Arcticibacter tournemirensis: one gene and its partner. The protein of the gene in region 1 interacts with the protein of each later gene in a pairwise test. Links are inferred from orthologs where the notes say so. Each region holds a gene or a part of one and is shown on either strand. Other genes may lie near its edges.

Region 1 (7,724 bases):
CTTCTGCGTTCAGGTTTGAATGGTTTCCTCTCAAAAGGACGTTCTCCTGATGTACCACGTTCGCCACGTTTGTCGTTGCCATATGGTCGTTTTTCAAAAGAACGATTGCCTGATGGCCGGTCTCCTTCTTTTCTGTCGCCTCTATACGGGCGTTTTTCGAATGGGCGATCACCGGTAGGCCTTCCACCTTCTTTTCTGTCGCTGTTATATGGGCGCTTTTCGAATGGGCGGTCACCGGTAGGTCTTCCACCTTCTCTCCTGTCGCTATTATATGGGCGCTTTTCAAACGAACGGTCTCCTGTCGGTCTTCCACCTTCTTTCCTGTCGCTGTTATATGGGCGTTTATCAAAAGTGCGATCTCCGTTTGAACGGCCCCCCTCACTTTTGTCGCTATTGTAAGGACGTTTATCAAAAGAACGCTCTTTTGAAGCCCCTCTTTCAAAGCTTCGTCCGCCTTCAGGTTTTTCCCTTCGACCTTCGGAAAAGGGACGTGTTCCTGAACTCCGCTCTCTGAAAGGCCTTGAGTCTTTGTCTTTATCTCTGAATGCCGGTTTTGTGTCTCGGGATGAATCTCCGCTGTAAGGCTTTCTGTCACCGTCAAACATTTTCTTTGATCCGCTGTTACTTCTCTTCGGCCGTTCATTTTTTGAATTGCCTTCGAAGCGATTGTTCTTTAAGGACTTGTCCTCGCGACTGTTCCTGTTGTTTTTATCTGGCATGATAATGCTAATAACCTTTTTGAAATGGGGTGCAAAGATAGTGATTTTAACATTAAAACGCTGAATCTGTTTATTTTATTTTCAAAGGTAATGGGAAAATGCCGTAGGACTACAGACCTGAAATTATGATAAAGACAGGTAAATATTAAGTCCTGAAGTACCCCGGGAAACGGGAGAAATAAGCTGCTGATATTGCTGGTTTTAGAGGGAGCTAAAACCTTGGAGATGAGTGGTTAAAATGTAAGTGCTTGTAAATTAAGAATATATTGTTTATCTTTGAAATCTTTTTTTGTTTAACTTAAGAACGGAACGCATGATTAAGAAACATTTGATCGCGTGTTCTGTGATCCTTGCACTAATAATATCGTCGAAGATTTTTATTAGCAGGAACGCAGCGACACACAACAATTCGTTTCCACAAACAGTGGATTTCCCTTCTCCCCAGGAAAAGAAAGTCTCATCTTCAAAACCTGAATTCAGGTTTGCCGACGAAAAGGTGCCTCTTCACAATAAGAAGGTGTCTCTGAAGATGAGCAGGTATTTAAAGGCTAATAGCTTTAAACATATTCAGACAGACAGGTTACATCATACTGCTGCACGCTGGTTTCCTGTTATTGAACCCATCCTGAAAAGGCATGGCATTCCTGAAGATTTTAAGTACGTTCCCTTGGTAGAAAGCGGACTACTGGGAGGTACATCACCCAAGGGGGCTTCGGGGTACTGGCAATTCATGCCACAAACAGCGAGGACCTATGGCCTCAGGGTGAATAAATCTATCGACGAGCGGCAGGATTTAAAAAAATCTACCGTCGCTGCTTGCCGGTATTTACGGTCTTTGTATAAAGAATTTAACAATTGGACATTAGTCGCTGCTGCCTATAACATTGGGGAGAATAGTTTAAGACAGCAAATGACGGCCCAGGGACACCGTAATTATTTTAAAATGAGGCTCAACAGGGAAACAGCTTCCTACGTTTACAAGCTTGTTTCAATGAAAGAGATCATCGAAAATCCGTTGAAATACGGTTACGCAGCCAGGAATAAGAACCTTCTGGCTCAAAAGGTGCAGGATAAGCCTGAACCTCTGAAGCATTTTCTTAGTCGGGGTGTTGAGCGCGACGCTTTAAAAGCGATGTCGCTGGAGCAGCCGGAAGTTATGTAACAAGAACGAATGACCTTACCGGAACCGGCAGCTATGCCGGTTCCGGTCTTTACGTCATAATTTAGAATTCTTGATTTCATGTGCTTGATTCTTGCTACTATTACCCGATCTTTACAAGATATTTTTGACAGGTAAATTAATGGATAAAAGTACGCCCGACCTTGGAGAACAGAGTGAAGTGGAAGTTTTTGGAGCCAGGGTCCATAATTTAAAAAATATTGATGTTTCTTTTCCTCGTAATAAGCTGGTTGTAATTACGGGACTTAGCGGAAGCGGTAAATCGTCGCTTGCATTTGATACTATATATGCAGAAGGCCAGCGTCGTTACATGGAGACTTTTAGCGCCTATTCAAGACAGTTCCTGGGTGGCATGGAACGTCCGGATGTGGACAAGATCTCCGGGTTAAGCCCGGTAATCGCTATTGAACAGAAAACGACATCAAAAAATCCCAGATCTACGGTAGGTACCATTACTGAGATATACGACTTTATGCGTCTGCTATACGCACGTGCCGGAGAAGCCTACTCTTACGTGACGGGCCAGAAGATGGAGCGCATGTCTGAAGATCAGATGTTGCGTAATATCCTTCAACAGTTTGATGGAAAGCCCATTAATGTTCTGGCGCCTGTAGTCAAGGGAAGGAAGGGGCATTACCGGGAGCTTTTCGAGCAGATACGAAAACAGGGCTATCTTAAAGTACGCGTAGATGGCGAGATTGTTGATCTTGTGGCGAAGATGCAGCTTGACAGGTACAAGATCCATGACATCGAAATGGTGATAGACCGTATTGTGGTAACGGATAAGGATACCAAAAGACTATATAACTCTATACAAACCGCATTAAAAACCTCCAAAGGAATCATTAAAATTTCGGACCAGGAGAATAATGAGTTCTTCTTCAGCAGGTATTTAATGGATCCTGTTTCTGGGATATCGTATGACGAACCTCAGCCCAATACATTTTCGTTCAACTCGCCATATGGTGCTTGTGAACGTTGTGATGGTTTGGGATATATTTTTGAGATAGAGGAAGCATCTGTCATCCCAAATCCTAAACTAAGCATTATACAGGGCGGCCTGGCGCCACTGGGAGAATACAGAGAAACCTGGATGTTTCAGGTGCTGAAAGCCCTTGCAAAGAAATTTAATTTTTCCTTGTCTGCTCCTATTGAGAAGATTCCGAGGGAAATACTGGATATCATTCTTAACGGATCTGATGATATTATTACGGTTCCGGTGGAGTATAATAAATGGAACGTTCAGAATTATCAGATCACTTTCGACGGCATTATTAAAATGCTGGAGGAGCAGACAGAGCGGCGTGGAGATAGCGGCATGGAGGATCTTGAGAGCTTCAGGGTACTCAAAACTTGTCCTGTTTGCCATGGTGCCCGGCTAAAAAAGGAGTCGCTTCACTTTAAATTGGGGGATAAGAATATTTTCGAGCTTGCCTCCATGGATATAAATAGTCTCTCTGACTGGTTCGAAAACGTTGAAAGTCGCCTTGATGAAAGGCAAAATATAATAGCTAAAGAGATCTTAAAAGAGATCAGGGCACGTATTGGCTTCCTGTTGGATGTTGGCCTGAATTATTTAACGCTTGACCGGACGGCAAAGACCTTGTCGGGCGGTGAAGCGCAGCGAATCCGTCTTGCAACTCAGATTGGGTCGCAACTGGTTAACGTACTTTACATCCTGGATGAGCCGAGCATTGGTTTACATCAGCGCGACAATGCACGACTTATATCTGCCTTAAAAAACCTTCGGGATATTGGCAACTCTGTGCTTGTAGTGGAGCATGATAAGGATATGATCCTTGAAGCCGATCACGTGATCGACATGGGCCCCGCAGCAGGTGTTCATGGAGGGGAGGTGGTAGCAGAGGGAAAGCCTGAGGAAATCAAAAAGGCCAGCACTCTTACAACGGCCTATCTCAATGGTAAAAAGGAGATTGCTGTTCCTGCTGAACGAAGGAAGGGCAACGGGCATTCTTTGATACTGAAGCATGCCACCGGAAATAATCTGAGAAATGTGACCGCGGAATTTCCGCTGGGCAGATTTATTTGCATCACCGGTGTCTCGGGCAGTGGTAAGTCAAGCCTGATTGCCGAAACACTGTATCCTATTCTTAATCACCATTTCTTCAGGGCAAAGAAACATCCACTGCCTTATAAGAAGATCGAAGGCCTCGAGCATATAGATAAGGTAATTGAGATAGATCAGGCCCCTATAGGCCGTACTCCCAGATCGAATCCTTCCACTTACACAGGAGTGTTTTCTGATATAAGAAATCTTTTTGTGCAGCTGCCGGAGGCTAAGATCAGGGGCTATAAACCAGGCCGTTTTTCATTTAATGTAAAAGGAGGAAGGTGCGAAACATGCCAGGGCGCGGGAATGAAAGTAATTGAAATGAACTTTCTGCCCGACGTACAAGTGCCTTGTGAAGAATGTCAGGGAAGGCGTTATAACCGGGAAACACTCGAAGTGAGATATCGTGGAAAATCGATCAGCGACGTTTTAGACATGAGCATAGAGGAGGCTGTTAGTTTCTTCGAACCGATTCCATCTATTTACCGGAAAATTAATACCTTGTATGAGGTAGGCCTGGGCTACATCAAGCTCGGTCAGTCGTCAACCACTCTATCAGGAGGAGAGGCACAACGTGTAAAACTTGCTACTGAGTTATCCAAGAAGGATACAGGAAAAACATTTTATATCCTCGATGAGCCTACGACAGGACTTCATTTTGAAGATATCAACGTATTGCTTGGAGTGCTCAATCGTCTCGTTGACCACGGTAACACCGTGCTGGTGATAGAACACAATATTGATGTGGTAAAAGTAGCCGACTGGGTAATAGACCTGGGGCCCGAGGGTGGTGCCGGTGGTGGCCAGATACTTTTCTCGGGTACTCCTGAGAATTTACTCAAAGAGGAAAAGAGCCATACTGCCAGGTTTTTGAAACTTGAAATGGAACGTTAAAGATGTTGGCTGTCGTTTCAGCCTTTTATATATAATGAAATCTAAACTCCTGTTGTCGGTGTTATTTCTGCTGTTGGCTCAAAAAGCTCTACCGCAGAAGCTCCTTATTAACGAAATCGGCTTTAAACTGACAGAACAGGAGAGAGAGAATATTCAGCTTCTGTCAGAATACGAGTCGCAGATCTACAACGGCCTGTTTGATACCCGGAGAAACGACAGTCTGCTGATCACCATTAACCTGTATAAGAACTTTGGGGATTACAAAAAAGCCAGTCTTGCAGCCGCATCAGACGTGGTCTCCAAAACCGGCTTTTATTCTCCACGTTTAAAACAGATTTTTGTCTACCGTACTAACGACTTTATAAGAACTCTCGTCCACGAGATGAGCCATAGTTTTATGCATCATAATATAGGAGGCATACCCCGTTGGTTTAACGAAGGGCTGGCGGTATTTTTTGAGTCGATGGCCGTGGCATACGGACAGGTGTCTGTGGCTGTTCAGACAGCGAGGATTTCAGCTGTTAAACGCGAGATCCAGGGCGGAGATGTGAACCTAACTGAATTCCTTCAACTTGACGACGAGGCCTGGATGAATAGTAAATCAAAGCTGGATTATATGTATAATGTATCATATAGTATTGTTTATTTTATGGCTAAGTCTACTCCTGCGTTCACTAAGAAATTGCTTCTGAAATTAAAGGAGGGCAAGAGTTCCATTGATGCGATCGAATCCCTTTCCGACGGGGGATTTGATTTATTTGAGAGGAGATACCAGCATTTCTACAGATAATAGAAAGGCCTATGTTAAAGCTATTGACATCATCGCAAATAAGGGAGGCAGATGCTTACACCATTGCTAACAAACCAATTCAGTCTTTGGACTTGATGGAAAATGCTTCCCGTGCGTTCGTTGAATTGTTTATGGAAGATTTCTCAGACCGGACGCTGTCCATTTCGGTCTATTGTGGCACCGGCAACAACGGAGGCGACGGTCTGGCGATCGCGCGGATACTCCATAAGGAAGGATACGAACGAATTAAAGTAATCATAGCCCGTTTTTCGGAAAAGAGCAGCCTTGATTTTAATATTAATCTCGATCGACTTAAATCTCTTGACCTGGAAGTTAAAGAGATTTACAGGGCTGCGGATGCCGGTCCGGAGAATGCGGATATTATCATTGATGCTTTGTTAGGTTCGGGACTTAATAAGCCGCTTGATGGGGAATGGAAAGATTTGGTACTGTGGCTGAATACATTAGATGGAGCTAAGGTAGCTGTGGACATCCCAAGCGGATTTAAAGCGGAAGGAGCTGTGGGAAGGACTGACGCGGTATTTCGGGCCGACCTGGCCATAACTTTTCAACGGGCCAGGCTTAACTTTCTTCTGCCCGATTCATCACCATATCTTAAATATTTTGAAGTTGCGGATATCGGTCTTGACGAGGCCTTTATGCAGGACGGGGAGGGACCATATTATCTCCTGTCGGAAGATGATATCCGGGATCGGCTAAGAGCGCGGTTGCCTTTTAGTCACAAAGGCTCCTATGGGCACGCTTTGCTGGTCGCCGGAGCTCCGGAAACAATGGGAGCGGCCCTGCTGTGCTCCAAAGCCTGTTTGTATACCGGCGCCGGCTTAACTTCTGCCTGTATACCGGCCGAAGGACTTAATGCTTTAAATGCGGCTATGCCTGAAGTAATGGCAGTAGTGAGAGAAGGAAACCGGCTTCCGGCAAGCCTGCAGTGGGGTAAGTATCAGTCTGCAGGTATAGGGCCCGGACTGGGAACTGGCGACAAAAGTCTGCACGTATTGAAAGATACCTTAAAAAACTTCGCCAAGCCGATTGTGATTGATGCAGATGGGCTCAACCTTATATCATCTAATTATGAATTAATGCAGCTCGTACCCGAGTTCTCGGTGCTGACACCTCATGTCAAGGAGTTCGACAGGCTTTTTGGTGAACATACAAGCTGGTGGGAACGACTGGAAACGGGAATAGACCGGGCAGTTACCCTTGGCTGTACCATTGTACTGAAAAATCGCTATACCATTATCTTCACCCCTGAAGGACGGTGTTTGTTTAACCCCACCGGTACACCTGCCATGGCAACAGGAGGGATGGGAGATGTGTTGACAGGAATGATCGTTTCGTTTGTTGCGCAAGGGTACACACCCGAGGACGCAGCAATCATGGGGGTATATCTTCACGGTATCGCTGGAGAAAGTGTGCAAGGATACGTGGTCCCTCCATCCCGCCTGATAGAAGCGCTTCCCGAAGTAATTCTCAGGTATTTATAGTCAACGGCGAATTACTGCGCTTACCTTATCTGATCAAACAGATGTTTTTCGGCATGGTAGGAAGAACGTACCAATGGTCCGCTTTCTACATACCTGAAACCCATATCCAGGCCTATCTCTTTATATTTTGCAAACTGATCGGGGTGGATCCAGTCTAACACCGGGTGATGGTTTTTTGTCGGCTGGAGATATTGCCCCAGCGTAAGTATATGCACACCAGCATCAGCAACATCCTGCATGGTTTCAATAACGTCGGCTTCTGTTTCCCCTAAACCAAGCATAATGCCCGACTTGGTTCTCAACCCAAACTCCGAAATGCGCTTCAGGGCCTCAAGGCTTCTTTCGTATTTTGCCTGGATACGCACCTGTCGGGTAAGTCTTTTAACAGTTTCAATATTGTGGGATATCACCTCAGGACTCTCTTCGCACACGCGGTAAAGATTTTCCCAAATACCCCTGAAATCGGGTATCAGGGTTTCCATTGTGGTCTGGGGACTTTCACGTCTGATCGCTTTGATCGTTTCGGCCCATATGATGGAGCCGCCGTCTTTAAGGTCGTCACGGT
Region 2 (7,238 bases), on another replicon or contig:
TTATTGAAGACCAAAAATAGAACTTTTTGGGGGATAGTGAACAGACAAAGAACATTAGTGTTGATCAATCAGGAAATTATAAAATAAAACTATACTGTTTCTCTTAATTCTTATTTATCTTTCTTCCCTCTTTAGATCTGTTTTTTACTATAATGATTCCTTTTGGGTCCTCTTCATATTTTTGCTGGCTAATCAGTTTTTGGGTTTTCTTTTCTCCTCTTTCTGCAGCAGCCCAGCTGTGTACCGGTAGCTTGGGCGACCCGATTGTTAACATCGATTTTGGCAGAGGAAGCACTTCAAGAGGGAACCCTCTTGCTGCTGGGATTACGAATTACCGATACTCTGGTACTAATGTGGATGACGGTTTTTACACCATAGTGAACAATACCTCGGGTATGAACCAAAACTGGTTTTCAACATATGATCATACGCCGGGAGACACTGACGGCTATATGATGCTGGTTAATGCCTCTTACGATCCCGGTACCTTTTATAGAGTGAGTATCGATGGGCTTTGTCCGGGTACCAAATATGAAGCTGCTGCGTGGGTCATGAATCTTCTGACGGGATACGACGGCTTGAAACCAAATATTACATTTTGGGTTGAAACCGCTGGCGGTGATCCTATTGGTCAGCCCTATACCACCGGGGAGATTCCTCAAAGCAGTACTCCGCAATGGCTTCAGTACGGATTTTTTTTTACTACTCCTGCTAATACTTCTGAAGTTGTATTGAATATACGGAATAACGGGCCGGGAGGATTGGGGAATGATCTTGTTCTGGACGACATTACATTCAGGCCGTGTGGGCCTAATGTAGTAGTAGCAACTTCATCAGGTAACACATTGACAAACTTTTGCGAAGGAGATGACGTCAATGTGGATTTAGTTGCATCGGTATCCGGCGAATTTTTGAATCCGCTTACACAGTGGCAGCGTTATGATGGTACTGCATGGAGGGATGTAACAGGCGAAGTAACGGATCGACTTCAGGTTTCATTTGCTGATGCACCGCCAGGTAACTATTTGTACCGTCTTACAGTAGGTGAGCCGGCTATGTTCGGCTCCGAGCGATGCCGGATTAATTCAAATGTTTTTACTATTGCTGTAAACCCTAAGCCAGTTCCTGCTGCACGGAATGATGGCCCCGTGTGCTATGGTGACAACCTGGCTTTAGCAGCACAGGGTGGAACGTTATATAGGTGGACCGGCCCCAATGGGTTTGTATCGTCCGAACAATCGCCTGTCATCAGAAATATTACAGCTGCCGCAGCCGGAGTATATCAAGTTACTGTTACTTCTGCTGCCGGATGTATCCAAACGGATCAAACAAGGGTGGAAGTCGTTCCACCGCCAGTAGCTAATGCAGGAGATGATGTCACAATTTGTATAGGTGGTAGTACTGCTTTGCACGCTAAAGGAGGAACATCGTATAAATGGGTACCATCTGTAGGATTGTCTGATGCCAACAGTTCGGATCCTATTGCTACACCCCTGCAAACTACTGCTTATACAGTTTCTGTGTCTAATGGGGCCTGCAGTGTTTCGGATGAAGTACTCGTTACCGTTTTGCAACCAGCGATAGCTAACGCAGGTTCTGATAAAGTAATAATCGAAGGCGATTCTGTGATGTTAGAAGGAGAGGTGACAGGTCCTGCCGGGCTCAGATACTATTGGACGCCATCAGACTATCTCGACGATCCTGCCTCTTTGCGTCCAAAAGCCAGTCCGCCATCTGACATGGTCTACACCCTTCATGCCGAATCAAATAATCAATGCACCAGCACCTCAGAGGAAGTTTTTGTAAAAGTGTTTAAGAAGCTTATTATTCCAAATACTTTTTCCCCCAATGGAGATGGGGTCAACGACGTCTGGAATATTGAAGCTCTTGCCTTTTATCCCCAATCTGATATAAAAGTGTATAACAGATACGGATCATTAGTTTTTTCGGAGACCGGTTATTTAAAACCATGGGATGGAAAACTAAACGGGCAGGATCTTCCGCCAGGAGTATATTATTATGTTATTTCACCGAAGCCTCGTCTTAAGCCTGAAGTTTACCGGGGTTGGGTAATCATTGCAAAATAATACCGCTGTTACTTTATCTCTTCAAAGTCGATAAAGTCACCCGCCTTATCTGCAGCCCTTGCTTCTTTATCTTTAGGGGGGATATAGTCGATGCTGATCTTTTCAGAAGCTCGGTTTGAGCTTCTGCTACTTTGGCGTTGCTGCCGGTATTGATTGTTAACCTGCTGTTGCGCTTTGTTAACCATCTTCTGAAACAGAAGAGGTAACAGTAGCCTGACAATCATTTTGATTAGCCACAGTATGCAGATCGTTATAAATAAAAATTTAAGTAATGCCATTCTTTATAAATACAAATATGACGATTAAACCTCTAAAATATTACATCTGTAAAGCAACATTTACATTTGTATGAAATAAAATACAGCTAACCTTCTTCAATTATTTCCGCTACACGTCCTATTTGACCATCCTCCAAACGTACTTTAATGCCCCTCGAATGAAAGGATGAACTAGTAAGCAAATCTTTAACGAAGCCCCTTGTTCGTTTCCCTGTCCGCTGGTCTTTTTTTAGAATGATCTCTACCTCAAGACCCGGATAAATATCTTTTCTGTTTTGTCCGTTCATTGTTTTAGCTTTAAGCAAAGATAGCAATCAGTAATTAGCAATCAGCCGTCAGCATTCAGCTGCTAAAGTTGATTTATTTTAAAAGTAAGCCACACTCTTGATACCTGATACTAATATCTTGATACTCTATACAACATGCAACCCACATCTCACAACTTCCTACCCCCGTCCTTCCATTTCCTTTTCCAGTGCAAACATCTCATCTCGAAGTTTCGCGGCTAAAAGAAAATCCAGATCTTTCGCCGCAGCAAGCATATCTTTTTTCGTTTTATCAATAGCCTTTTTCAGTTCCGGCTTACTCATATATTGAACGATCGGATCGGCAGCTACAGAATTCACTTCATCCGCACCCACATATACCTTCTGCACACCACCCTTAAAATCAACTACCGAGGTTTGTTCTATAATTGCTTCTTTTGATTTACCAACCGTGCGTGGAGTAATACCATGCTCTTCATTGTATTTTATCTGCTTTTCGCGTCTCCTGTTCGTTTCGTCAATGGTAATACGCATGCTATCAGTAATCTTGTCGGCATACATAATTACCTTTCCCCGGTCATTTCTTGCAGCACGTCCGATAGTCTGGATCAATGAGCGTTCCGAGCGCAGGAATCCCTCCTTATCCGCATCCAGGATTGCTACCAGAGACACTTCAGGAAGATCAAGTCCCTCTCTGAGAAGGTTGATCCCCACCAGAACGTCAAATTCACCTAGCCGTAAGCCCCTGAGAATTTCCACCCTTTCTAAAGTCTTAACTTCTGAGTGAATATATCGCACCCTGATGCCAAGCCGGTCCATATATTTAGTGAGCTCTTCAGCCATCCTTTTGGTAAGGGTAGTAACGAGTATACGGTCACCCAGCTTAACCGTCTGATCTACTTCCTCCAGAAGATCATCCACCTGGTTGATTACAGGCCTGATTTCTATAGTTGGATCAAGAAGCCCGGTAGGTCGGATCACCTGCTCCACGACTACACCTCCCGACTTTTCAAGCTCGAAATCGCCCGGAGTAGCACTCACATATATGGTTTGGGGGGCAAGTCTTTCAAACTCTTCAAAGTTAAGAGGACGGTTATCAAGCGCTGCCGGAAGCCTGAACCCGTAGTCCACCAGTGCCATTTTTCTCGAACGGTCACCGCCATACATCGCTCTGATCTGCGGAACCGTGGCGTGACTTTCATCAATTACCATGAGATAGTCATCAGGAAAGTAATCGAGCAGGCAAAAGGGACGCATCCCTGGTGTACGTCCGTCGAAGAAACGCGAGTAGTTTTCTATTCCGCTGCAGTAACCTAGTTCACGCATCATTTCCAGGTCGTAATTCACCCTTTCTTCAAGCCGTTTTGCTTCAAGAAATCGTTGTTCTCCGATCAATTGCTGCTTACGCGTTTCGAGCTCTTCCTGGATTGCCCATACCGATTTATTAAACCGGTCACGCGGAGTAACAAACAGATTTGCCGGATATACAACCATATGCGTCATTTTCTCGATCGTTTTGGCAGTTGACGGATCTATGATGCTTAGCTCTTCAATATCATCACCGAAAAAGCTTACCCTGTAAGCATAATCGAGGTAGGCCGGATAGATGTCTACTGTATCACCCTTAACCCTGAATGTCCCTCTTCTGAAATCGGCGGTCGTTCTCGAATAAAGAATTTCAACCAGGCGGTGAAGAAACGCATTCCTGCTAATTCGTGTTCCTACGGCAAAACGGAAAACCGAATTGTAAAAATCCTCCGGATTGCCCATGCCATAAATGCAGGAGATTGAAGAAACAACGATGACGTCTCTCCTTCCCGACATAAGCGACGATGTTGTCCGAAGTCGTAGTTTTTCTATCTCATCATTTATTTGAAGGTCCTTTTCAATATATGTATTCGTGGTAGCAATGTAAGCTTCCGGTTGGTAGTAATCGTAATAGGATACAAAGTAATTAACGGAATTTTCGGGAAAGAACTGCTTAAATTCGCCATAAAGCTGGGCCGCCAGGGTCTTATTATGACTTAAGATGAGCGTTGGCTTCTGGGTTTGTTGTATCACGTTGGCAATAGAAAATGTCTTCCCTGATCCCGTAACCCCCAGAAGTGTCTGATAATGATCCCCGTTCTGTACCCCTTCAACCAGCTGTCTGATTGCCTCAGGCTGATCACCCGTGGGTTGATAGTCAGATATTAATTTAAAATCCATGCAAGATCAAAGATAATGAAATATGCCGAACCCCCCGGTGTTCGGGTTGAACAGACTGGCGAATTACAGTGCAATTTCTGCAATCCCCTTTAGCTTAACAAAGCATTCACTAGCGCCATTAAAGCAAAACGCTGTTCTGGTATTTTAGTTTAGTTGAATATTCATTTAATGCCAGCGCAACATTTGCCGATTATATTACTTCTATAAGATAGAAATGCTTATTTTTATCATTATATGTTTGTTTTAAATAATACGCCCTCGATTGGAAATAATTTCCTGGCAGAATTACGGGATGCTCAGATACAGCAGGATAGTATGCGTTTTCGTAAAAATCTCGAACGCCTGGGGGAGATCTTTGCTTACGAAATCAGTAAAACTTTAGCGTATATAGATACAGAGTTTGAGACCCCTCTCGGTACGGCTCTCGTTTCAGTAGTGGAAGAACACCCGGTTCTTGCAACTATTCTTCGCGCCGGGCTGCCGCTTCATCAGGGTCTGCTTAATTACTTTGATAAAGCTGATTCTGCCTTTATTGCAGCGTACAGGCAGACAACTAAAGACGACGGCTTTGTTATTCAAAAGGAATATGTAACCAGCCCAGACTTAAACGGCAAGATTGTTATAGTGGCCGATACAATGCTCGCAACCGGAAGAAGCATAGTCTTAAGCTGTAAAGAGTTGCTCGATCAGTATAAGATCAAGCAGTTGCATATCGTATCTGTAATAGCCAGTACCGAAGGGGTGGCTTATGTAAAGGCAAACCTGCCAAAAGCTAGATTATGGCTGGGAGCCGTCGACGAGGAAATGACCACCAAGGCATATATTGTTCCAGGATTAGGCGACGCGGGCGATCTCGCTTTTGGAATAAAAGAGTGACATGAGGTATAAGCACATTTTTTTCGATTTAGACCATACGCTATGGGATTTTGATAAAAATGCGGAGGAAACACTGCAGGAGTTATATAAAACCTATGAGCTCGACGAATTAGGTGTTTCCTGTGCAGATACCTTCATTGACACCTATACAAAAAACAATCATGAACTATGGACTTCATATCATGAGGGAAAGATTTCGAAAGACCAGCTGAGGCAGACCCGTTTTAAAAAGACTTTCCTCGATCTTGGTGTGCCGCCTGAGATAATACCTACTCTTTTTGAAGATGACTATGTCCGTATCTGTCCGACGAAGACAAATCTTTTTCCCCACGTTCATGAGACCTTAAGCTATTTGGAAGAAAGGTACAGTCTGCATCTCATTTCAAATGGGTTTTTAGAATCTACCCAAATGAAGGTAGATCTCTGCGGATTGGAGAGATATTTTAAAACTGTAGTAATATCTGAGAATGTAGGCTTTAACAAGCCTGACAGGGCCATTTTTGATTTCGCATTGAAGGGTGCAGGAGCGCAAAAGGAGGAGAGCCTGATGGTTGGAGACAGCTTGGAAGCAGACATAAGGGGTGCGTTGAGCTATGGAATGAGTGCTATTTATTTTAACCCCGGCGGTAAACCAAAACCCGAAGATGTAGAAGTACAAGTAACACAGTTATACGAATTAATGAACTTGTTATGAATACCAGGTTGTGTGCCGAATCTATTCTAAGGGTTATTAATGATTACCAGGAGGCCCTTAAGGATTTTTCTGAAGAGGAATTTTGCAGAAAACCCGAAAACGGCAGATGGTCCTATGCTGAAATCTATTGCCATATTATTCAGGTCAACATGCGTTCACTTCTGGCTGTTGAGAGGTGTATTTACGGTAAGCAGCAACAGAAAAGAGATGTTGCACCCTTGATAAGCCGCCTTATCTTATATTTTGGCCAGCTTCCACCTGGTCGGATACGAATTCCAGCTAATATCAGTGCTATCGTGAAAGTTATAACTAAGGAAGAAGCAAAGAACGACCTTATTAAGTTTACAGGCAAGCTTAATGAGCTGATGCCTAAAATCTTAAAATGCTCACCCTACCAGCGAATACGACATCAGAGGCTGGGCATGCTGAACTGCAACGAGTGGATCCGCTTCATCGAAATATACAGCATCTATCACTTTAAGAGTCTGCAAAAAATGAAGGATTCAAAACGATGACATATAATTTTCAGCATTCGCTGCTTTTATCCTAATATTGCCGTTTAAAATCCCAGTTGAGGTATGATCAATCAGTTCCGCAGTTTAAATCCCGTTAACCTGATATTTCTGGTTGTAATAGCCATAATATTACGAACGGGCGTTTTACTAAGATTACCTGACTCATCCAGCTTTTCTCTTCTGGAATCCTATACTGGCTTACTCATAAATATCCCTGAAGATCTTTTTACGCCATTCAGCAGTGTTTTTTATGCAACTGTTGTTGTCCTGATACAGGCAATACTGCTTAACAGGATCGTTAATAACTATAATCT

What was found.
Region 2: the proteins of uvrA (region 1) and uvrB interact in binary tests that used the Escherichia coli proteins (3 or more experiments, as listed by UniProt). The link is inferred for Arcticibacter tournemirensis from one-to-one orthologs.

The regions. Positions count from the first base shown.
Region 1 is NZ_VFPL01000002.1:113,126-120,849, reverse strand. Bases 1,679-5,064 are described here. They hold uvrA (excinuclease ABC subunit UvrA), read left to right. Parts: upstream 1,679-2,020; coding sequence 2,021-4,864; downstream 4,865-5,064. Other genes in these bases: BDE36_RS22080 (DUF1570 domain-containing protein), read left to right, coding at 4,899-5,064; BDE36_RS22090 (lytic transglycosylase domain-containing protein), read left to right, coding at 1,679-1,881. Outside these bases: BDE36_RS22095 (pseudouridine synthase), read right to left, coding at 1-719; more of BDE36_RS22090, read left to right, coding at 1,033-1,678; more of BDE36_RS22080, read left to right, coding at 5,065-5,654; BDE36_RS22075 (NAD(P)H-hydrate dehydratase), read left to right, coding at 5,666-7,159; lipA (lipoyl synthase), read right to left, coding at 7,180-7,724. UniProt on the Escherichia coli protein: The UvrABC repair system catalyzes the recognition and processing of DNA lesions. UvrA is an ATPase and a DNA-binding protein. A damage recognition complex composed of 2 UvrA and 2 UvrB subunits scans DNA for abnormalities.
Region 2 is NZ_VFPL01000001.1:733,070-740,307, forward strand. What follows is about bases 2,326-5,225. They hold uvrB (excinuclease ABC subunit UvrB), read right to left. Parts: upstream 4,840-5,225; coding sequence 2,812-4,839; downstream 2,326-2,811. Other genes in these bases: BDE36_RS03180 (DUF4834 family protein), read right to left, coding at 2,326-2,365; BDE36_RS03185 (YwbE family protein), read right to left, coding at 2,452-2,652; upp (uracil phosphoribosyltransferase), read left to right, coding at 5,074-5,225. In the rest of the region: BDE36_RS03175 (T9SS type B sorting domain-containing protein), read left to right, coding at 153-2,087; more of BDE36_RS03180, read right to left, coding at 2,096-2,325; more of upp, read left to right, coding at 5,226-5,715; BDE36_RS03200 (YjjG family noncanonical pyrimidine nucleotidase), read left to right, coding at 5,717-6,409; BDE36_RS03205 (DinB family protein), read left to right, coding at 6,406-6,924; BDE36_RS03210 (DUF6427 family protein), read left to right, coding at 6,988-7,238. UniProt on the Escherichia coli protein: The UvrABC repair system catalyzes the recognition and processing of DNA lesions. A damage recognition complex composed of 2 UvrA and 2 UvrB subunits scans DNA for abnormalities.